DNA from 3 places in the Micromonospora sp. WMMD736 genome. Region 2 is predicted to be linked to each of the others. Evidence: predicted binding sites of a transcription regulator. Region 2 holds the regulator's gene; each other region holds the start of a gene.
What was found. The regulator HrcA, encoded in region 2, represses chaperone genes, less so after heat shock. The targets are predictions, from matches to a motif close to GGTTNGCACNCTCNNNNNGAGNGTGCNAACC.
Positions count from the first base shown of each region.

Region 1: a site for HrcA is predicted at 1,975-2,005, ahead of groL (chaperonin GroEL). Genes of this name have one in related genera too.
Region 3: a site for HrcA is predicted at 4,843-4,873, ahead of groES (co-chaperone GroES). Genes of this name have one in related genera too.

Region 1 is NZ_JBMHMI010000001.1:3,927,276-3,934,954, forward strand. Features, by position in the region: gene ACN269_RS17475 (hypothetical protein) at 1-99, shown strand, start outside; gene groL (chaperonin GroEL) at 158-1,780, opposite strand; gene ACN269_RS17485 (hypothetical protein) at 2,053-3,225, opposite strand; gene ACN269_RS17490 (cold-shock protein) at 3,341-3,544, opposite strand; gene ACN269_RS17495 (GNAT family N-acetyltransferase) at 3,825-4,355, shown strand; gene paaN (phenylacetic acid degradation protein PaaN) at 4,525-6,198, opposite strand; gene ACN269_RS17505 (hypothetical protein) at 7,014-7,679, shown strand, end outside.
Region 2 is NZ_JBMHMI010000001.1:2,980,238-2,987,916, forward strand. Features, by position in the region: gene ACN269_RS12875 (winged helix-turn-helix transcriptional regulator) at 71-451, opposite strand; gene ACN269_RS12880 (PhzF family phenazine biosynthesis protein) at 561-1,430, opposite strand; gene ACN269_RS12885 (hypothetical protein) at 1,441-1,617, opposite strand; gene ACN269_RS12890 (SDR family NAD(P)-dependent oxidoreductase) at 1,789-2,550, shown strand; gene ACN269_RS12895 (16S rRNA (uracil(1498)-N(3))-methyltransferase) at 2,594-3,328, opposite strand; gene dnaJ (molecular chaperone DnaJ) at 3,330-4,478, opposite strand; gene hrcA (heat-inducible transcriptional repressor HrcA) at 4,552-5,574, opposite strand; gene ACN269_RS12910 (DUF4870 domain-containing protein) at 5,761-6,402, shown strand; gene hemW (radical SAM family heme chaperone HemW) at 6,464-7,679, opposite strand, start outside.
Region 3 is NZ_JBMHMI010000001.1:3,575,327-3,583,005, reverse strand. Features, by position in the region: gene ACN269_RS15755 (sugar ABC transporter permease) at 1-880, opposite strand, end outside; gene ACN269_RS15750 (ATP-binding cassette domain-containing protein) at 877-1,695, opposite strand; gene ACN269_RS15745 (sugar ABC transporter substrate-binding protein) at 1,809-2,903, opposite strand; gene ybaK (Cys-tRNA(Pro) deacylase) at 3,077-3,556, opposite strand; gene ACN269_RS15735 (THUMP-like domain-containing protein) at 3,567-4,748, opposite strand; gene groES (co-chaperone GroES) at 5,007-5,321, shown strand; gene groL (chaperonin GroEL) at 5,392-7,035, shown strand; gene ACN269_RS15720 (molybdopterin-dependent oxidoreductase) at 7,328-7,679, shown strand, end outside.

The sequences.
Region 1 (7,679 bases), 950 kb from region 2:
ACCGAGGAACCGCAGGAGATGGTGGACGCGCCGATCCAGTTGCTGCCGCCGTACGACCGGGCGCAGAAGCGCCGTAACCAGCGCCCACTGCCCACCTGACGACGAACGGGGCGGACCGCGTCAGCGGCCCACCCCGTTCGGTGTGTCGGAACTGGACTCAGAAGTCCATGTCCCCGCCACCCGGGCCAGCCGGGGCAGCCGGGGTCTTCTCCGGCTTGTCCGCGACGACGGCCTCGGTGGTGAGGAACAGCGCGGCGATCGACGACGCGTTCTGCAGCGCCGAACGGGTCACCTTGGCCGGGTCGATGATGCCCGCGGCCAGCAGGTCGACGTACTCGCCGTTGGCGGCGTTGAGGCCGTGACCCGCTTCGAGGTTACGGACCTTCTCCACCACGACGCCGCCCTCGAGACCGGCGTTGACGGCGATCTGCCGCAGCGGGGCGTCCAGCGCGACCTTGACGATGTTGGCACCGGTCGCCTCGTCGCCGACCAGGTCCAGCTTGTCGAAGGCGGTCTTGCCGGCCTGCACCAGCGCGACGCCACCACCGGGGACGATGCCCTCCTCGACGGCCGCCTTCGCGTTGCGAACGGCGTCCTCGATGCGGTGCTTGCGCTCCTTCAGCTCGACCTCGGTGGCCGCGCCGACCTTGATGACCGCAACGCCACCGGCCAGCTTGGCCAGCCGCTCCTGCAGCTTCTCGCGGTCGTAGTCGGAGTCGCTCTTGTCGATCTCGGCCCGGATCTGGTTGACCCGGCCCTGGATCTGCTCGGCGTCACCGGCACCGTCGACGATGGTGGTCTCGTCCTTGGTCACGACGACCTTGCGGGCGCGGCCCAGCATGTCGACGCTGACGGCGTCGAGCTTGAGGCCGACCTCCTCGCTGATGACCTGGCCACCGGTGAGGATGGCGATGTCGCCCAGCATGGCCTTGCGGCGGTCACCGAAGCCCGGCGCCTTGACGGCGACCGACTTGAAGGTGCCCCGGACCTTGTTGACGACGAGGGTGGCCAGAGCCTCGCCCTCGATGTCCTCGGCGATGATCAGCAGCGGCTTGCCGCCCTGCATGACCTTCTCCAGGATCGGGAGCAGGTCCTTCACCGACGAGATCTTGCTGTTGACGATCAGGATGTACGGGTCGTCGAAGACGGCCTCCATACGCTCCGGGTCGGTCATGAAGTAGGCCGAGATGTAGCCCTTGTCGAAGCGCATACCCTCGGTGAGCTCCAGCTCCAGCCCGAAGGTGTTGCTCTCCTCGACGGTGATGACGCCTTCCTTGCCGACCTTGTCCATCGCCTCGGCGATGATCTCGCCGACGCTGGTGTCACCAGCGGAGATGGAGGCGGTGGAGGCGATCTGCTCCTTGGTCTCGACGTCCTTGGCGAGCTTGGACAGCCCCTCCGAGACGCTCGCGACCGCAGCCTCGATGCCCCGCTTCAGGGCCATCGGGTTGGCACCGGCAGCCACGTTGCGCAGGCCCTCGCGAACCAGGGCCTGGGCCAGGACGGTCGCCGTCGTCGTGCCGTCACCGGCGACGTCGTCGGTCTTCTTGGCGACCTCCTTGACCAGCTCGGCGCCGATCTTCTCGTACGGGTCCTCGAGCTCGATCTCCTTGGCGATGCTCACACCATCGTTGGTGATGGTGGGGGCACCCCACTTCTTCTCGAGCACGACGTTGCGGCCCTTGGGGCCGAGGGTCACCTTCACGGCGTCGGCGAGCTGGTTCATGCCCCGCTCGAGGCCGCGGCGCGCCTCTTCGTCGAACGCGATCATCTTGGCCATACGGCGTTGTCCTCCTGGACACTCACGGGCCACCCGAGATGTGTGCCCCGGATGGGCCGCCTGGTGTACGCACCTTGGGACGTCGCCACCTGGCGACGACGACGTCCTTCGGCCGGGCCGGATAGCCCGCGACGACCGGCCATGTGCTGCCCCGGCGTCTCCACACCGGCGCAACCAGGCCCCACCGTCCCGACCATTGGCACTCACGGTATGCGAGTGCCAATGACTTGTTTAGCACTCTCACCTGCCGAGTGCAAGCACGATGAGCCCGGTCAGCCGAGTTCGGCGGCCAGTGTGGCCCCGTTCACGGGCCCCTCATGAGCACGTTGCTCGGCGTACGTGATCAGCAGACCGACCAACTGGACGAGATGGGCCGGCAGGGCCAACACCGCCGTGACGCCGATGACCGCCACCACCCCGACCGCCGCGCCCGGGGACGCGAACGGGTCCTCGCCGAACGCGACGGTGCCGGCCGACTCCAGCAGGCTGGGCACCACGGTTCCGATGATCACCGCCGCGCCCACCAGGGCCACCCGGCCGAGCAGCATCCCGAGCCGGTCGTGGAACATCCGGAACGACCGGCCGATCGGGTTGTCCCGCTCGAAAAGGTAGACCGGGCCGGCCATGCTCAACGCGAACGCCAGGTAGATGCCCGGCAGCACGCAGAAGCAGGCTCCGATCCCGATGAGCAGACTGACCGCCAGCGTCCAGCCCCACAGGCCGAGGGCCCGGCGCAGCCCGTACCGCAGCGCCTCGTCGAGGCGGGCGGGCCGACCGGTGGCCTGCTGGGTGATCACCCAACTGCCTGCGGCCCAGCCCAGCGCCTGCACCAGACCGATCAGCAGGCTGCCGCCGATCAGCACGCCGACGAGGGTCAACAGGCCGGTGGCGAAGTTGTCCGGCAACCCGGTCGACGGGTCCGTCTCGGCCTGCGCCTCCCAGCCGGGCGACGGGTCCAGACCGAACGAGATGACCGACAGCACCGCCGCCGGCAGGACCTGCGTAAGCAGCATGATCGGCACCAACTGCCGCCAGCTTCGGCCCAGCACGCCCCAGAACCGGTCGAACCAGCCGCCGATGCCGGCGCCGGGCGGAGTGACCAGGGCGTCGTTCGGGTCGAGGCCGTAACCCGGCGGGTACCAGCCGACCGGCGCTCCCGGATACCACGGCTGCCCGCCGTAGGGGCCGCCCCCGGGCGGGTAGCCGCCGACAGGAGGCGCGGTCCAGCCCTGCGGTGGCGGGCCGGCCGGGACCCAGGCACCGCGCGCGGGGTCCCAGACGGGCGGCAACCCACCAGCCGGCATCCCAGCGGCCCCGGCAGGCGGCAGCCCTGCGCCGGACACGGGCGGCGTACCCGGGACGGGTGACCCGCCGGACCCTTCGGCGGACGGGCCCGGCTCACCCGACCCGGAGGGCGTGGCGGGTGGCGGCCATTGGTCGGTCATGAACCCTCCTCAGCATCGGCTGGAACGGTTCACGATCTTCCCGGGCCGGCGTCCGCGCCGCAGCCCCGACTCGCCAGCCGATCAGGTGAACCGGCGGCGAGCAGATCGGGATCGGTCAGCCGATGACGCGGACGTGCTCCGCCTGCGGGCCCTTCTGACCCTGGGCGATCTCGAACTCGACCCGCTGACCGTCGTCGAGCGCCTTGTAACCGTCCATCTCGATCGCGGAGAAGTGGACGAACACGTCCTGACCGCCGTCGACGGCGATGAAGCCGTAACCCTTCTCGGCGTTGAACCACTTCACGGAACCCTGTGCCACGGTGCACTTCCCTCACGTCGCGCGGCGTTGCCTGCCCGGACGTCCGGCACGGCCGGACACCCGCGAACCACCCCTTCAGCAATCGACGGCGACCGCTGAAAGAGGTGATCGAAATCGCACGCTACACGAGGAGTGACGGGAGCGCACGACCACAAACCGGGCATAATTCGTGGCAATCCGAGGGTCCGTCGGATTCACGACGATGGTTGTGTTCGAGGCGGATGGCGGAGTTCCGGCCGCACCGGGCGCGGGCGCGGGGGGCTGTGGTAGGCATGCGGACATGACTACCGTCCCGGGCGCCGCGGCCCTGCGGCAGGCGCGGATCCACCGCGTACGACCGCAGGACGCCGCCCGGATGCGGGCGCTGCGCCTGGAGATGCTCGCCGACGCGCCGTTGGCCTTCCTGGAGACCCTGGCGGACGCCGCGGCCCGCCCACACAACGAGTTCGCCGCCCGGGTGGCGTTCACCTCGACCGGCCCGCACAACGCGCAGTTCGTCGCGGATCCGGGCGGCCGGCTCGTCGGGCACGCCGGTGGAACGGTCGCCCCGAACGAGCCGGGCCTCACCGTGATCTACGCCGTGTACGTCACGCCGGCCTGGCGGGGCAGCGGGCTGCTCGGCGAGCTGATCGACGGGGTGGCCGCCTGGTCACGGGAGTGCGGCCGGCCGGAGCTGCTGCTGGAGGTGGTGGTCGGCAACGACCGCGCCTACCGGGCCTACCAACGGTTGGGCTTCAAGGACACGGGCGTACGGGTCCCCCACCCCACGATCCCCGCCCTCACCGAACTCCAGATGCGCCGAACCGCGTAAACAGACAACCCTTCCCAGGGCAAGACCCCGGTGATGTCTTAAGAGCCGGACGATAAGCGATAACCGTGCCCGGCGAAGGGTTTCCGGGGCAGCCCGACCCGCGCAGGGATCAAGCCTGACCGCCCGGAGCGGGTCGGGCTGCCCCGGAAACCCCAACCGCAACCAACGATCAGGCAGGCCGCCGAGACTGCACGATCCGGAACCGGTTAGCCACGTAAGCCCCGTCGGTCAGCGCCGAGTTGGCCGCCGCGTTCGCGCCAGTGCCGTGGAAGTCGGAGAAGGCCGCCGACTGGTTCACGAAGACACCGCCGGTGAGGTTGGCGGACAGGTGCACCCCGACCTCGACCGCGACCGCCTCGACGGCGTCGAGCACCGCCTCGTCGGTCGAGTAGACCGCGGCGGTCAGCGCGCCCTTCTCGCCGACGGTCCGGCGCATCAGCTCCAGGCTGTGCGCGGTGGAGTCGGTCGCGATGGCGAACGAGATCGGCCCGAACCACTCCCGGCCGTACGTCTGGGCGTCGTCCACGGTCAGCTTCACGATCGTCGGGGTACGCACCACCGCGTCGGCGTACGACGGGTGGGCCACGGTCCGCGACTCCAGCACCGGCTCGCCGACCTTGGTCACCTCGGCCAGCCGCTCCAGCACCCCGTCGTTCACGATCGCGCCGGTCAGCTCGACACCCCGGGCCGGGTCGGCGGTCAGCTTGCCGATCGCCGCCGCGATCCCGCCGGCCACCTCGTCGAAGCTCTTGTGCCCCTGGTCGGTCTCGATGCCGCCGGCCGGGATGAGGATGTTCTGCGAGGTGGTGCACATCTGCCCGCTGTAGAGGGTCAGCGTGAACCCGAGGTTGCGGCACATGCCGGCGAAGTCGTCGGTGGAGTCGATGACGACCGTGTTGAGGCCGGCCTTCTCGGTGTAGACCGACGCCTGCCGGGCGTGCGTCTCCAGCCAGTCGCCGTACTCGGTGGAGCCGGTGAAGTCGACGATCTTGACGGCCCGGTGCAGGGCCAGGTCGCTGGCGAGCTTCTCACCGGGAGCCTCGGCCGCCAGCAGGATCAGGTTCGGGTCGTAGCCGGCCTCGGCCAGCACCTCCCGGGCGTACCGCACGGTGATCGCCAGCGGCAGCACCGCGCGCGGGTGCGGCTTCACGATCACCGGGTTGCCGGTGACAAGCGAGGCGAACAGACCGGGGTACGAGTTCCAGGTCGGGAAGGTGTTGCAGCCGATGACCAGCGCCACGCCACGCGGGACCACGTGGAACGTCTTGGTCATCCGCAGCGGGTCGCCCTTGCCGGCGGCCTTCTCCCAGCCGGCTGTGCCCGGGTGCCGGGTCATCTCGGCGTACGCGTACGCCAGCGCCTCCAGCGCCCGGTCGAGCGCGTGCGCGCCACCGGCCTGGAAGGCCATCACGAACGCCTGCCCGCTGGTGAACTGCACCGCGTTGGCCAGTTCGAAGATGTGCTTGTGCAGCCGGTCGAGGATCTCCAGGCAGACGCCCACCCGGGCCTGTGGGCCGGCATCGCGCCAGGCCGGCAGCGCGGCGGACGCGGCGGCGACCAGCTCGTCCGTGCCGGCGTGCGGGTACCGCACCGCCAGGTCGACACCGAACGGGCTCGCCTCGGTGGCGATCCGCTCGCCAGCGCCGGGCTGGTCAAGCGGAAAGTCGGCACCGAGGTACGCCTCGAAGGCGGCCTTGCCGTCGGCGGCGGCGGTCTCGCCGTACACGCGAGGGCTGGGGGACTCGGGATAGGCGGACCAGTAGCCCCGCTCCGTGATCGCGGTCAGCGCACGGTTGAGGGTGTCGGCGTGCCTGTCGTACAGGGGATGCGGGGTCTCCGTCATGCCCGCCATCATGCAACAACCAGGCTCGTGAGCAGTAGGGCCGGTACCGGCCGGCGATTGATCCGGCGCGGGACGGGTAACCGCCGCTCTCGGGCCAGGGAGGGACGGCGGCGTGGGCATCACCGAGATCCGGGTGCACGGCGTCGCCGACAAGGGTCCGGAGGCGATCCTCGATCGGCCGGTGGTGATGCGGGTCGCGGGGGACGACGACGCCCGGACCTTTTCGCTCGTCCTGCTGCTGCCGTTCATGCTCAGCAACATCGTGATCTGGATGCTCCCGGTCGTCGGCCGTTCGGGTACCGCCGGCCGGGCGGTCTGTCGACTGTTGGCGGCGTCGTTGACCGCCATGTACGTCCTCTCGACGGTGGGCGTCGCGATCGACCTGATCGCCTGGCAGTGCGCGGCGTACCCACGCTGCCTCCAGGACCGCCGGGAGATCTCCTGGCTGGGCGGCGTGACCCCAGGTCTGCGGCTGGCCATCCTCGCCATCCTGCCGCTCCTGGCGATCGCCCTGATCTGGCGGCTCGGGGCGCGCACCTGGCAACTCCCCGAGGACAGCGCGACGGTGCCGCAGGGGGTGGGCGCGGACCGTCTGGACACGGCGGCGTTCTGGGACAACCGCGCACTCCTGCGGCGGCTACGGTCGGTGCACGTCGCCGTGGCGCTCGGCACGCTGGACGCGGCGCTGCTGCTGCCGCTGTCCCGCCACGACGCCGCCCTGACCGGTTATGTGTTGCTCGGCCTCGACGCGGCCCTGCTCGCCGGGACCGCCGTGCTGCTCTGCCGACCGGCCATCGAGCGGCACGGCGGGCCGGGTGCTGCTGCTGCTGGCGCTGGGGGTGCTGGTGCTCAGCCGCCACCCGCCGACCGAGCGGACCTTCGTCGCCCGCCTCGGCGCGCCGGTGCTGGCGTCGGTGGCGATCGGGTTGGCCGTGGCTTTCTCCTCCGCCGTCACCTACGCGGTCGCCGAGTACCTGGACCGTGGCTCCAGCCCCACCCCGGCCCGACCATTGCCTCCGGGCGCGCCGCCGCTGTCCCCACCGGTCGCGTACCGCTGGGCGGCGCTGGGTTTCTCGGTGGCGCTCGTCGTGGTGTGGGGGGTGGCGGTGATCGGGGCGCGAACCCGACAGGCCCGCTACCGCAGGCAGGCAGAGGAACTGGTCCACCGGGAGTTTCCGGAGGCGTCCCGGGTGCCGCGGGAGCGAGTCGAGGCGGTGCGGGACGCGGTCGTCAAGGCGCGCCTGGCGGACCGGCTCGGTCCACTCCTGCCGATCGCGTACGCGGTGTTGGCGTTGCTCACCCTCGGCGCGGCCGGGCTCTCCCTGGTGCACCAGGGGCCGGGGGCGCTCGCGCTGCGGCTGGGCGGGCAGACGCTCGCCCGGCCGGTGATCTTCGTGACCGACCTCGGTGGGGCACTGACCGGCGTGTTCGCCCTGGTGTTGGCGGTAGCCGGACTGTTCGCCTATCGGTCAGCCGGCGTC
Region 2 (7,679 bases):
GCGGGCGGGCGGCGGACACATGTCGAGCCTGATGCCTGTGCGTCATCTTGATGACCGACCGGCATCACGCTCAATGGAGTGGGCGGCTCCGATCCTCCCGAACCACGGGTACCTCCGCGTCCTCGCTCAGCGCCGAGGCCCATGCGTGGGACCAGCGGACGAGCGGGCGCAGTGCCTGGTAGGCGCCGCGCCCCAGGTCGGTGAGCGTGTAGGCCGTGTCCGGCTGCTGGGCGACGAGACGGGCGTCGAGTAGCTCAGTCAGCCGTTGCCGCAGGACGCTTGACGACATGTTGTCGCAGCGCTGCTGCAATGCGCGGAACCCGAGCGGCCCGTGCTGCAGCTCCCAGACGAGGCGCAGGTTCCACCGGCGGCCGAACAGGTCGAGGGCGGCCATGAGGGGTCGTCCGGTACTCGATCCGCGTACCGGCTGGCCCGGCCTGGGCACCGTCATCGCCTTACCGCCCCTCTCGGTGCTTCGATGTCCGCTACAGCAGCGTTCGGCATCGTGCTTCGACATCCGAAGCGACCACGTGGCTGCGTGCGGCGATCACGTCGTCGCGTCAGCCTTCGCCACGGACCACCGCCAACCCGCCGACCCGGGCCGTGATGCCCGCAGGCCCGCGTCGGGCCGAAGCGAGCACGCTGGCCGGTCGACCGAGAGTGTCGCCCTGCTCCACCTCGATCGCGACCGATCGTGCGGCTGTCGAGTCGAGCAGGTGGGCGGCGAGGCAGCCGGCGCTGTTGGCGTTGGCGACGTCCTCGTCGACACCGACGGCCGGCGCGAACATCCGCGCCGCGGCCGGTCGGTCGCCCACCGGCGGTACGTAGACGAAACAGCCGAGGAGCCCGTACCGCCGGCACGCCGTAGCCAGCCTGCCGAGATGTGGGTTGACTAGGTCCAGCGCCGACCGGTCGCGGACCGGTACCAGCATGCGGGGTGCCCCCGGCGCGGCGATCCGTGGCGCGTCTTCCGGATGCGGATCGTCCGCCGCGAGTCCGAGCGCTTCGACGATCGCGGTCCGCTCGTTCGGTGCCGGGTGACGCAGTGCGACGAGGCCTTGGTCGAACCACACCTCGATGCCGGCGGGTTGGCGGATCGCGACGGTGTCGAACGTGCGCCCGCCGGTGTGTTGGCGATCATTGAGCTCATCACGCCCGCTGCGGGTCAACCGGACGGCCTGCGCGGCGACGGTGCCGTGGCCGCAGCCGGACAGCTCGGTGGTGACGGTGAAGAACCGGACCGGCCAGGCGCCGTCCCGCGTCCGCCCCGGGCCGACGAACGCCGCGTGCGACGTGCCGGCCGTGGCAGCCACCGCACACCGGTCGGCGTCCGTCGCCGCCGGATCGTCGTGGGTGACGGCAGTGGGGCTCCCACCCTCGCCGTCGCGCCGCACACAGGCATCGACCAGCGTGACCTCCGGCCAGAACATCGACCCACCTTCAGCCCTCTGGAGCGGGTTTGCCGCGCCGGACCTGGCCGCTGTCGACCGGCCGGCGGCCATGGGTGTGGGACCAGACCAGGTCGGGGTCGAGGTTGCGGTACGTCGCCCACCGGCTCCAGACCCGGCGGTACGCAGGGTACGAATCGACGAGCACACCGTCGACATCGAACAACACCGCCTTCTCCGCAGCAGCCCCCCGTTGCTTCGAAAATCGAATCGACGGACGTGGACGTTACTGTTTCGGATATCGAAGCGTCAACAGGGGTGGGAGCACCGGTGCGTCCACCGTCGGCCACTGCGGCGACCGGGTGAGCACGGACGGCACGGCTGAGGCAGGATGGCCGGCATGACGGATCGGGCGATTCTGGTGACGGGGTCCTCGCGCGGCATCGGTCGGGCGGTGGTGCAGGCGTTCGCCGCAGGTGGGGACCGGGTGGCCATCCACCACCGCGACTCCGCCGGGGCGGCCGAGGAGCTGCGCGCCGGGCTGCCCGGGTCGGGGCACGTGGTGGTCCGCGCCGACCTCACCGACCCGGACGCGGTACGCGGCATGGTCGACCGGGCCGCCGAACAGCTCGGCGGCCTGGACGTGCTGGTCAACAACGCCGGCACGTACGGCGACCGGGACGTGCCGCACCCGATCTTCGGCACCTCGTACGAGGAGTGGCAGGCTCGCTGGCGGCAGGTGCTGGACACCAACCTGACCGGTGCGGGAAACGTGATCTGGTGCGCCGCCCAGCACCTGCGCGAGCGGGGTGGCCGGATCGTCAACGTGTCGTCCCGGGGCGCGTTCCGGGGCGAACCGGAGCAGCCGGCGTACGGCGCCAGCAAGGCGGGGCTGAACGCGCTCGGTCAGTCCCTCGCCGTGGCGCTCGCGCCGTACGGCATCACGGTCGCCACGGTGGCCCCGGGCTTCGTGGCGACCGACATGACGACCGAGCACCTGCGCGGTGAGCGGGGCGCGGCGATCCGGGCGCAGAGCCCGTTCGACCGGGTGGCTCGACCGGAGGAGATCGCGGCCGCGGTGCACTGGCTGGCCTCGCCCGAGGCCGAGTGGGCCTCCGGCACGATCGTCGACCTCAACGGCGCTTCGTACCTGCGCAGCTGACCCACGGCCGGACCACCGTCCCGCGAGCGGCGGGTCACACCAGCTACCAGCGGCCGAGGCGGGTGGCGAGCACGCTGAGCGCGGCCACGCCGGCCGTGGAGGTACGCAGCACCTCCGGTCCGAGGCGTACCGGCCGGCCGCCCGCCTCGCGGAAGGCGGTGAGTTCGGCCGGGGCGATGCCGCCCTCCGGGCCGACGACGAGGACGATCTCCCCGCCCGACGGCAGGTCGACCCCGGTCAGCGGTTCGTCGGCCTCCTCGTGCAGGACGAACCCGGCGGCGGCGTCGGCGATCCGGCGGGCGACCGTGGCGGTGGACTCGTCCGGTGCGCCGGCCACGACGGGCAGCCAGGGCCGGCGGGCCTGCTTCGCCGCCTCGCGGGCGGTGGCGACCCACTTCTCGCGGGCGCGTACGCCCCGGTCGCCGCGCCACTGGGCCACCGAGCGCGACGCCGCCCAGGGCACGATCTCGTCCACCCCGACCTCGGTCATCGCCTGCACGGCCAGCTCGCCCCGGTCACCCTTGGCGATGCCCTGCACGATGACGATCCGGGGTACGGGCGCGTCCGCGTACCCCCGGGAGGTCACGGTGACCTCCAGGCTGCCCCGGCCGACGGCCGTGACCACGGCGGCGGCCGTGCCGCCCCGACCGTCGGCGAGCAGCAGCTCCTCGCCGACGCGCAGCCGCTGCACGGTGGCGGCGTGGTGCCCCTCCGGGCCGTCGAGCGTCAACGCGTCACCGGTGGGCAGCGCGTCGACGAGGAACAGCGGCGCCGACACGTCAGGCGTGGCCGTTGAACGCGTCGCGCATCCGGGAGAAGAAGCCGCCCTGCTTGGTCAGCTCGGCGACCTCCTCGCCCCGGGTCTTGGCGAAGTCGCGCAGCATCTTCTCCTGGTCCGGGTCGAGCTTGGTGGGCGTCCGGACGTCCAGGTGCACGTAGAGGTCGCCCCGGCCGGTGCCGCGCAGGTGCGGCACGCCCCGGGCGCGCAGGCGCAGCGTGCTGGCCGGTTGGGTGCCGGCCTTGACGTCGACGGTCTCCTCGCTGTCCAGCGTCTTGATGGTGAGCCGGGTGCCCAGCGCGGCGGCGGTCATCGGCACGGTGACGCGGCAGTGCAGGTCGTCGCCCTTGCGGGAGTAGACGTCGTGCGGGCGCTCGTGGATCTCCACGTAGAGGTCGCCGGCGGTGCCACCGCCCGGACCCACCTCACCCTGCTGGGCCAGCCGGATCCGCATGCCGTCCTCGACGCCGGCCGGGATCTTGACGGTGAGCGAGCGGCGGGTGCGTACCCGGCCGTCGCCCGCGCAGGTCGGGCAGGGGTGCGGGATGGTGGTGCCGTAGCCCTGGCAGACGGTGCACGGCCGGGCCGAGACCACCTGGCCGAGGAAGGTGCGCTGCACCGACTGCACCTCGCCGCGGCCGGCGCACGCCTCGCAGGTGGCCAGGTGGGTACCGGCCGCGGTGCCGGCGCCCGAGCAGGTGGTGCAGAGCACGGCGGTGTCGACGGTGATCGGAGCCTCGACGCCGAACGCCGTCTCGTGCAGGTCCAGTTCGAGGCGCAGGATCGCGTCCGCGCCCGGTCGGGTCCGTGGACGTGGCCCACGGCCGGCGCCGCCCCCGGCGCCACCGAAGAACGCGTCCATGATGTCCTGGAAACCGACGAACGGGCCGGCTCCGCCCGGACCACCCGGGCCGCCCGCGCCCCCGCCGCCGGGGGCGAGCGGGTCGCCACCCAGGTCGACGATCTGCCGCTTCCGGTCGTCCGAGAGGACCTCGTACGCGGCGTTGATGTCCTTGAACTTCTCCTGGGCCTCCGGGTCCGGATTGACATCCGGGTGGAACTGGCGCGCCAGCTTGCGGTAGGCGCGCTTGATCTCGTCATCGGAGGCTTCCCGGCTGACACCGAGGATGCCGTAGTAGTCCCTGGCCACTGCGTTCCGTGTCCTCATGTTCGTCTCGCGTTGCGCCGACCGGCGGCCGCAGCCGGCCGTCGGCCCTGACTGGTCAGTTCTGGGCCAGCAGCTCGCCCACGTAGCGTGCCACGGCGCGCACCATGGCGATATTGCCGGGGTAGTCCATCCGGGTGGGCCCCAGCACTCCCAGGCCACCCACGATGGTGGCCCCCGGGCCGTACCCGGTGCTGACCACCGAGGCGGCACGCAGGTTGTCGAACTCGTTCTCGTCGCCGATCAGCACGCGGGTCGTGCTGGGCTCGGTCTCGCCGATGAGCTTGAGGAGCACGACCTCCTCCTCCAACGCCTCCAGGATGGGCCGCAGCGAACCCTGGAAGTCGAGCAGACCACCCCGGGTCAGGTTGGCGGTGCCGGCCAGGGCGATGCGCTCCTCGTGCCGCTCGACAAGCGTCTCCAGCAGGACGGTGGAGAGCGTGGTCATGGCCGGGCGCAGCTCGACCGGCGCCTCCTCCACCAACGCCTGCACCAGCGGAGGCGTGTCCGACATGCGCTCGCCGGCGAGCTTCTCGTTGACCAGGCGACGCAGGTCGGTGACGTCGTCGGCGGGCACCGGCCCGGGCAGCTCCACCAGCCGCTGCTCGACCCGGCCGGTGTCGGCGATCATGACGAGCATCAACCGGGTGGTGGAGATCGGCACCAGCTCCAGATGGCGCACCGAGGAGCGGGCGAGGCTCGGGTACTGCACCACGGCCACCTGCCGGGTCAACTGGGCGAGCAGCCGTACGGTGCGGTGGACCACGTCGTCGAGGTCGACGGCCCCGACGAGGAAGCGCTCGATGGCCCGACGTTCGGCCGGACTGAGCGGCTTGACCCGCGACAGCCGGTCGACGAAGAGACGGTAGCCGCGGTCGGTGGGCACCCGGCCGGCGCTGGTGTGCGGCTGCCGGATGTAGCCCTCCTCCTCCAGCACGGCCATGTCGTTGCGGACCGTCGCCGGGGAGACCCCGAGTTGGTGCCGCTCGACCAGCGCCTTGCTGCCGACCGGCTCCTGGGTCGAGACGTAGTCCTCGACGATGGCGCGGAGCACGGCGAGCTTCCGGTCGTCCAGACCCATCCTCCGCACCTCCTCTCGCACGTCGGCCGCCGGCCCACGCGGGCCGACGGACCGTCCTGGCACTCGACTGTAACGAGTGCCAGTCTACGTCGGCGTGCCCGCCGACGCGATGATCAAGGTTGTCCTGGACCGGGCCGCCGGTGTCGCACTGGTGCGACGTTGCCCACGGCACCTACCGTGACAACCATGACTGAACCACCTCGCCCTCCCGGCGCGGGAGACCCCGGCAGCTACCCGCCGGAGCCGAATCTCCCCGGCTCGACCCCGTCGGCCGAGCCGCCCACCGCACCACTGTCCGGGGCACCCGGCCCGGGCGGCTATCCCCCAGCCGGTGGCTATCCGCCGCCCACCGGTGACCAACCGCCGTCGGGCGGCTACCCTCCGCCGGGCAACTATCCCCCACCGGGCGGTTATCCCCCACCGGGCGGCACGACCGTCGGCTATCCGACCGGCGGCGCGTACGGCGGTCCCGGCGGCGGTTACGCCAACAACGAGGACAAGACCTGGGCGCTCGTCGCCCACTTCGGCGGCGCTGCCGGCATGATCATCAGCGCTGGCGTGCTGGGCTGGATCGCCCCGCTGGTGGCACTGCTGGCCCGGGGCAGCCAGTCCCCGACCGTCCGGGCGCACGCCGTGTCGGCGCTCAACTTCCAGCTCATCTGGTCGATCGTCGGCCTGGTCGGCTGGGTGCTGTCGTGCATCCTGATCGGCTTCATCGCGGTCGCGGCGGCCGTCATCCTCGGGACCGTGTGCGGCATCCTCGCCGGCATCAAGGCCAACGAGGGGCAGGTCTACCGCTACCCGCTCTCCGCCACCTTCATCAAGTGATCCGGGCCGGCCGCTCCCCGGCCGGTCCGGCACACCGCCGCCGGCCGGGCGGGCGTCCGGCTCAGGGCAGCAGGTCCCGCACGACCGCGTCGGCGAGCAGTCGGCCGCGCAGGGTGAGGACCGCCCGTCCGGCGGCGTACCCCTCGGCGTCCAGCAGACCGTCGGCGAGGGCCCGCGCGGCACCGGCCCGGCCCGCGTCGTCGAGCACCCCGAGCGGCAGTCCGCTGGCGAGCCGCAGCCGGAGCATCACGTCCTCCATGTGCGCCTCGTCCGTGGTGAGCACCTCGCGGGCCAGGCCGGGCGACGCGCCGGCCGCCAGCCGCTGGGCGTACGTCGTGGGGTGCTTCACGTTCCACCAGCGCACCCCGCCGACGTGGCTGTGCGCGCCCGGGCCGAGGCCCCACCAGTCGGCGCCGGTCCAGTAGAGCAGGTTGTGCCGGCACCGGGCCTCGTCGGTGCGCGCCCAGTTGGACACCTCGTACCAGGAGAGGCCGGCCGCGTCGAGGGCGGCCTCCGCGGCCAGGTAGCGGTCCGCCGCCACGTCGTCACTGGGGTACGGCACCTCGCCGCGCTTCATCCGCGCGGCGAGCCGGGTGCCGTCCTCCACGATGAGGGCGTACGCGCTGACGTGGTCGACCCCGGCGGCCACGACCTGCTCCAACGTGGCGGCGAAGTCCTCGGTCCGCTCCCCCGGCGTGCCGTAGATCAGGTCCAGGTTGACGTGCTCGAATCCGGCCTCACGTGCCTCGCGGGCGGCGGCGGTGGCCCGGCCGGCGCTGTGCTTGCGGTCGAGGATCGCCAGCACCCCGGGCGACGCGGACTGCATGCCCAGCGAGATCCGGGTGTAGCCGGCTGCCCGCAGCAGCTTCAACGACTCCGGGGTGACCGACTCCGGGTTCGCCTCGGTGGTCACCTCGGCGTCGGCGGCGAGCCCCCAGGTGCGGTCGATGCCGTCGAGGATGCGGGCCAGGTCGTCGGCGGGGAGCAGGGTGGGCGTGCCGCCACCGACGAAGACGGTGTCGACGCGGGGCGGCGGGTTGTCGCCGAGCACCCGGGCGGCGAGCGCCAGCTCGGCCAGCACGGTGTCGGCGTACGCCTCGCGGCTCGCGCCCCCACCCAGCTCGGCGGCCGTGTACGTGTTGAAGTCGCAGTAGCCGCACCGACTGGCGCAGAACGGAACGTGCACGTACACGCCGAAGCCGCGCGCGCCGACCGCCGTGGTGGCGCTGGCGGGCAACGATCCGTCGACGGGGACGGTCTCACCATCTGGAAGGACG
Region 3 (7,679 bases), 600 kb from region 2:
TGCCGCCCACGGCGTAGATGTGCCGGCCGTAGCTGGTGCGTTGCAGGACGAACGTCCACACGACCAGCAGCACCGCGATGATCGGCACCACGATCGGCACACCCTTGAGCGAGACGATCAGGACGTTGCGGCTGCGCTCCAGGTTGAGCACGTACACGGCGGTGCCGAGGATGACGGCTAGCCCGCCGATCCGCAGCGCCACCACCGCGATCGGGTCGGTGATCAGACCACGGGCCGCCCGGTTGCGGTGGCGTAGCAGTTGCACCGCCGCGTAGCCGACGACGGCGACGGCGGTCAGCGCCCAGCCCAGCGCGGGGGCGAGGTTGCGGTTGGCGATGGCGACCAGCACCTCGTCGCGGACAGAGATGTTGGTGCCCTCCTGCACGAGCAGCAACACGACACCCTGGAAGGCGAGGAAGCCGGCGAGAGTGACCACGAAGGACGGAATGCCGATCTTCGCGACGAGCATGCCGAGCGTGGTGCCGATGATGACACCGGTGGCGACCGCGGCGAGGACGGCGACCCACCAGGGGTAGCCGAGCACCGTGACCACGTTGGCCAGTACGGCCGCGCAGACACCGCTGGCGAAGCCGGCGGAGAGGTCGATCTCGCCGAGCAGCAGCACGAAGACCAGGCCCATCGCGATCAGCGTGACCGCCGCGCCCTGGGTGAAGAGGTTCGCGAAGTTGCCGGCCGACAGGAACGAGGACGGCCGCATGACCGCGAAGACGGTGCAGAGCACGATCAGGCCGAGCACGGCCGGCAGCGCGCCGACGTCGCCACCGCGTACCCGGCTTACGTAGTTGCGGACGTGGCTCCCGACGGTCGGTGGCGGTGTAACGGCCGCCGGGCCGTCCTTCCGCACGGCGGTGGTGGTCATCGGACGCCTCCTGAGATCGAGTCGGCCGGCTGCGGGCCGTCGCCGTTGCCGCCCGGGTCGGTGGCGAGGCCGAGGCCGCCCGAGCGCCCGGCGGTGATCAGCTCAACCACCTGGGCGTGAGTGATGTCGGTGGTCTTCACCTGGGCGACCATCTGGCCGAGGTACAGCGCGGCGATCCGGTCGGAGACGGCGAAGACGTCGTTCATGTTGTGCGAGATGAGCACCACGGCCAGGCCGTTGTCGGCGAGGCGACGGACCAGTTCGAGCACCTGGGCGGTCTGTGCCACGCCGAGCGCCGCGGTCGGCTCGTCCAGGATGACCAGCTTGCTGTTCCAGAGCACCGCCTTGGCGATGGCTACGGTCTGGCGTTGACCGCCGGAGAGGCTGGACACGTGCTGGCGCAGCGAGGTGACGGTGCGGATGGAGAGGCCGGCCAGGGTTTCGGCGGCGAGCTGTTCCATGGTCGGCTCGTCGAGGACGATGCCGCTGCGCTTCTCCCGGCCGAGGAACATGTTCTGCACGATGTCCAGGTTGTCGCAGAGCGCGAGGTCCTGGTAGACGACCTCGATGCCGAGCGCGGCCGCGTCACGGGGGCTGCCGATGTGCACCGGTTCACCGTTGAACAGGAACTCGCCGGAGTCGGTGGGGTGGATGCCGCTGATGCACTTCACCAGGGTCGACTTGCCGGCGCCGTTGTCGCCGACAAGTGCGGTCACTTCGCCTGGGTGGACGCTCAGGGCGACGTCGCGGAGCACCTGGACGGGACCGAAGCTCTTGTCGATCCCGCGGAGCTCCAGCAGGGGGGTCGCGGACACGGGGTCTCCTTCTTAAGGGAGGGTCGGGGCCCGTCCGGCGGGCGCCGCCCGGCACGGGAGGGTGCTCCCGTGCCGGGCGGCGATGGTCGTCCCGGCGGGTACTGCGGCGTCGGTCAGCTGATGCCGGCGTCGGCGCAGAACTTGGCGTACGCCGCGGTGCAGATCTGCTCCTTGGTCACGTAGCCGTCGGCGACGACGTCCTTGACGTTGTCCTTGTAGATGGCCTTCGGGGTGAGCAGCACGGAGGGGACGTCCCGGTTGCCCTCCGGGTCCTTCACCGTCTGGCCGGTGTCCTTCTTCTCCCCCTTGGCCACTGCGATTGCCAGGTCGGACGCGGCCTTCGCCTCTTCCCGGACGGCCTTGTAGACGGTCATGCACTGGTCACCGGCGAGGATGTTCTGCAGGCCCTCCACGCTGGCGTCCTGGCCGGTCACCGGCACCTTGCCGTTGATTTTGTTCTTCTTCAGGATCGAGATGGCGGCGTTGCCGAGAGTGTCGTTGGCGGCCAGCACGCCGTCGATCTTGCCCTTGGTTGCGGTGAGCTGCTGCTCGAAGATGGTCGCGGCGGTGGGGCCGTCCCAGCCCGGCACGGCGTCGTCCGGGCCCTTGGTGTATTCCTTGGAGTCGAACTTCGGCTTGAGTACCGAGTCGTAGCCGGCCTTGAACAGGGTGGCGTTGTTGTCGGTGGGCGAGCCGTTCAGGTACGACACGACGGGGTTCTTGGCGCCCTTCTCGGTCAGGCACTTCGCCAGACCCTCGCCCTGGAGCTTGCCGACGACCTCGTTGTCGAAGCTGACGTAGTACTGGGCCGAGCCGCCGAGGGTGAGCCGGTCGTAGTCGATGGTGGCGACGCCCTGCGACTTGGCCTTGTCGAGCACGGCCTTGCCGGTGCCGGAGTCCAAGTTGACGATCATCAGAACGGTGACGCCGCCGGTGATCATCTGGTCGGCGATGGTCTGGAAGGCGGCCTTGTCGTTCTGGGCGTTCTGGATGTCGGACTGGACGCCGGCGGCCTTGAAGGCCTCCTCCAAGAAGCGACGGTCTGCCGTCTCCCAGCGGGGGGAGGACTTGCTGTCCGGAAGGATCACGCCGATCTTGGGAGTTTTCTTGGAGTCGGCCGAGCCGGTGCCGGAGTCGTCGCTGCACGCGGTCAAACCGCCGGTCGCGAGCAGGCCCACGGCGGCGATGGTGAGGATCCCCTTACGCATGTGCAGGGTCCTTTCGGAGGTGGGGGAGGTGTTTTGTTGTGCCCGGCAACGTATTCCGCGTTGCAGCGGCACCACAAGACCGCGCAGGCCCCAAGTTTGTTGGAAGCGATAACAATTCAGCAACGCAACTGTTACTCGCCGAACATCCCACGAAAGGGCGATGTAACGACAGGTCAGCGGGCCTGCAACGGCGCGGTACGGGCCTCGGTGAGCGCCACCAGATCCGCCGCCGCCAGTTCGAGTTGCAGCCCGCGCCGACCGGCGGAGACGTAGATCGTGGGCAGGTCCAGCGCGGAGTCGTCGAGCACGGTGGGCAGCCGTCGACGCTGCCCGAGCGGGCTGATCCCGCCCCGCACGTAGCCGGTGGCCCGCTCGGCGACCGTCCGCTCGGCGAGCGCCGCCCGCTTGCCGCCGACCGCCGCCGCGAGCGCCTTGAGGTCCAGCTCACCGGTCACCGGTACGACCGCCACGGTGAGGGCACCGTCCACCTCGGTCACCAGCGACTTGAAGACCCGCTCCGGTGCCACACCGAGGGCCGCCGCCACCAGGGCGCCGTAGTTCGGCGCGTCCGGTGCCACCCGGTACGGGTGGGTGCGATGCGCGATCCCGCGCTTGACCAGTAGTGCCGTTGCCGGAGTGCCCTGTCCCGCCACGCCACCGAACCTAATCGACAGGCTGGCCGATCAGCACGGTCGGCGCTCCGGCCACCCGGGTCAGCACCAGGCTCGCCGCCTGGTCGCCGGCCAGGCGCAGGTCCCGCCGCAGCTGCTCCGGCGTCAGCGCCGAACCCCGCTTGAGGATCTCCACCCGGCCCACCCGGCGCTCCCGCAGCAACGCCCGCAGGCGCTTGAGCGAGAACGGCAGCACGTCGGTGACCTCCAGACAGCGCGCGTACGGGGTGCGGGTCGGGTGGTCGGCGTAGAGGTAGGCGATTTTCTCATCGGCCAGGGTGGCGTCGAGCTCCGTGGCCAGCTCGGCGACGAGGTGCGCGCGGACCACCGCGGGGTCCGGGTCGTACAGGTAGCGGCGCGGGGGCCCGACCGGCGCCTCGGTGTCGCCCGAGCCGGTGAGCTGGTGGATCTCCTGCCGGTACACGCTGGCGCGGCGGGGCACCTCGGCCAGTTCGCCGCACCAGAGCGCGGCCTCGACCAGGTCGCCGTCCACGCCGACCCACTCCGCCTCGGCGCCGGCCGGGATGAGCGCGTGATCCAGGCCCGGGGCCACCTTCACCACCGTGCGCGGCACCCGCTCGGCCAGGCCGGTCACGAAGTCCCAGGGCGGCGAGTAGGCACGCGGGTCGAAGATCCGTCGTCCGGTGCCGGTGGCCCGTCGGGCCGGGTCGCAGAAGACGCCGTCCACCCGCGAGACGTCGAACGCGGTCGCGTCGCCGCACTCGACCGTGAACAGGTCCGCCAGCCCGGCCGCGGCGGCGTTGGCGGCGGCCATCGCCGCGGTCACCGGGTCGGCCTCCACCCCGTACACCCGGATGCCGGCACGGGCGGCGGCCAGCGCGTCCGCGCCGAGGCCGCACCCGAGATCGGCCAGGGTGCGCACGCCGGCCGCGTGCAGCCGGGCGGCCCGCCGGTCGGCGACCACCCGGCGGGTGGCCTGCTCCAGGCCCGGGCGGGTGAGGAACATCCCGGCGGCGGCCGGCCCGAACTTGCCCGTCGCCCGGTGGCGCAGCTCGGCCTGGGTGAGCGCCGCCGCCGCCAGCGTGGGGGGCACCCCGGCCGCGCGGAGCGCCGACGCCGCGCTCAGTGGATCGCCGCCGGCCAGCTCGGCCGCCGCCGCGAGGGCGGCCGACCCCTCGGGGGTACGCAGTGCCGCCAACTGATCGAGATCCACCTGCCCATTCTCCCGGCCGAGCGGAAAATCCCGCTGGCGGGGCGCGACGCGCTGGCACTCTCCTTGACGGAGTGCTAGCCACGGAATAACCTGCGATTAGCACTCTCACCCTGAGGGTGCCAGCTTCCGGGTCTCGCGACCCGGGTGCGCACGCCAGGCGGACCGGCACCCGCGACGACGGTCCCGCCCGGTGGCATGAGGCAGATTGACGCTGGTCAGCCCCGCTGGCCGGCAACGAAACCAGTACCCCAGGAGGGTATGCCCGTGACTACCGCGACCAAGGTTGCGATCAAGCCGCTCGAGGACCGCATCGTGGTCCAGGCGAACGAGGCTGAGACCACCACGGCGTCGGGCATCGTGATCCCCGACACCGCCAAGGAGAAGCCGCAGGAGGGCACCGTCCTCGCTGTCGGTCCGGGGCGCGTCGACGACAACGGCAACCGGGTCCCGGTTGACGTGCAGGTCGGCGACACCGTCCTCTACTCGAAGTACGGCGGCACCGAGGTCAAGTACGCCGGCGAGGAGTACCTGGTGCTCTCCGCCCGCGACGTCCTCGCGGTCATCGAGAAGTAAGCAACCGATCAGTGTCGCTGCCCCGGTCCGGCTCGCCGGGCCGGGGCAGCGGCGCTTCGAAGGGACATTCATGGCGAAGATCCTCAGCTTCTCGGACGACGCCCGACACCTGCTGGAGCACGGTGTCAACGCCCTCGCTGACGCGGTCAAGGTCACCCTCGGCCCGCGCGGGCGCAACGTCGTCCTGGACAAGAAGTTCGGTGCGCCGACGATCACCAACGATGGCGTGACCATCGCGAAGGAGATCGAGCTCACCAACCCCTACGAGAACCTCGGCGCGCAGCTGGTCAAGGAGGTGGCGACCAAGACCAACGACGTCGCCGGCGACGGGACCACCACCGCGACCGTGCTGGCGCAGGCGATGGTCCGTGAGGGCCTGCGCAACGTGACCGCCGGGAGCAACCCGGCCGGCCTCAAGCGGGGCATCGACGCGGCGGCCGCCAAGGTCTCCGAGGCGCTGCTCGGCAAGGCCGTCGAGGTCGCCGGCAAGGAGTCGATCGCGAACGTGGCGACGATCTCCGCGCAGGACGCCACCATCGGCGAGCTGATCGCCGAGGCGATGGAGCGGGTCGGCCGCGACGGTGTCATCACCGTCGAGGAGGGCTCGATGCTCACCACCGAGCTGGACGTGACCGAGGGTCTCCAGTTCGACAAGGGCTTCATCTCGCCGAACTTCGTCACCGACCTGGAGGGTCAGGAGTCCGTCCTGGAGGACGCGTACATCCTGGTCACCACCCAGAAGATCTCGGCGATCGAGGAGCTGCTGCCGCTGCTGGAGAAGGTCCTGCAGAACAGCAAGCCCCTGCTGATCATCGCCGAGGACGTGGACGGTCAGGCGCTCTCCACCCTGGTCGTCAACTCGCTGCGCAAGACCCTCAAGGTCTGCGCGGTCAAGGCCCCGGGCTTCGGCGACCGGCGCAAGGCCATGCTCCAGGACATCGCGATCTCCACGGGCGCCGAGCTGGTCGCCCCGGAGCTGGGCTACAAGCTCGACCAGGTCGGCCTGGAGGTGCTCGGCACCGCCCGGCGCGTCGTGGTCGACAAGGAGAACACCACGATCGTCGACGGCGGCGGCCAGAAGACCGAGGTCGACGACCGGGTGGCCCAGATCCGCAAGGAGATCGAGGCCTCCGACTCCGACTGGGACCGGGAGAAGCTGGCCGAGCGGCTGGCGAAGCTCTCCGGCGGTGTCGCCGTGATCAAGGTGGGCGCGGCGACCGAGGTCGAGATGAAGGAGCGCAAGCACCGCATCGAGGACGCCATCGCGGCGACCAAGGCCGCGGTCGAGGAGGGCACCGTGCCCGGCGGCGGGGCCGCCCTGGTGCAGATCCTCCCCGTGCTCGACGACGACCTGGGCTTCACCGGCGAGGAGAAGGTCGGCGTCTCGATCGTGCGCAAGGCGCTGGTCGAGCCGCTGCGCTGGATCGCGCAGAACGCCGGCCACGACGGCTACGTCGTGACCCAGAAGGTCGCCGGCATGTCGTGGGGCAGCGGCCTCGACGCGGCCACCGGCGAGTACGGCGACCTGGTCAAGTCCGGCATCATCGACCCGGTCAAGGTGACCCGCAACGCCGTCACCAACGCTGCGTCGATCGCCGGCCTGCTGCTCACCACGGAGAGCCTCGTGGTGGACAAGCCGGAGCAGCCCGAGCCGGCCGCCGCCGGTGGCGGGCACGGCCACGGCCACGGCCACCAGCACGGCCCGGGTTTCTAGGGTCTGTTTTATAAGGGCGGTCGAGCCGAGGCGGAGTCCGGGCGGCGATCGGGCAAGGCGCGGTTGAGTCCGGATACCGGTGTTGTATCCGGACTCAACCGCAACGCCGCCGGTCGTCGTCCGGGCCCGCCGCAGGGCGGCCAGTTCTTATGAAACAGACCCTTTATCCGGTAGCGACACCCTTTGCGGGGCACACCGCCGTACGGCGGTGTGCCCCGGTTTCGTCGGCGGGATCATTACCAACCGCTGACGTCGTTGGCGACCGGCCGAGATGATCGCGCACACTGGGCCGATGAGCACGACGTCACGGCGGTACGCCGCGCTGGCCGGAGTCACCGCCGCAGCCGTCGCGATCGGCACCGCGGAGCCGGTGGCGGTGCTGACCGGCCCCCGATCGGCGCCCCTGGTCGCGGTCGGCGGGGTGGTCGTCGACGCCGTTCCCGAGCCGCTCAAGCAGTTCGCCATCGACGTCTTCGGCACCGCCGACAAGATCGCCCTGCTGACCGGAACGGCCCTGCTGCTGGCTGGGTTCGCGGCCCTGCTCGGCATGCTGGCGATCCGCTGGCTGGCCCTGGGCCTGGGCGGTATCGCGGCGTTCGGCGTCGTCGGTGTGGCCGCCGCGCTGACCCGGCCCGGCGCGGACG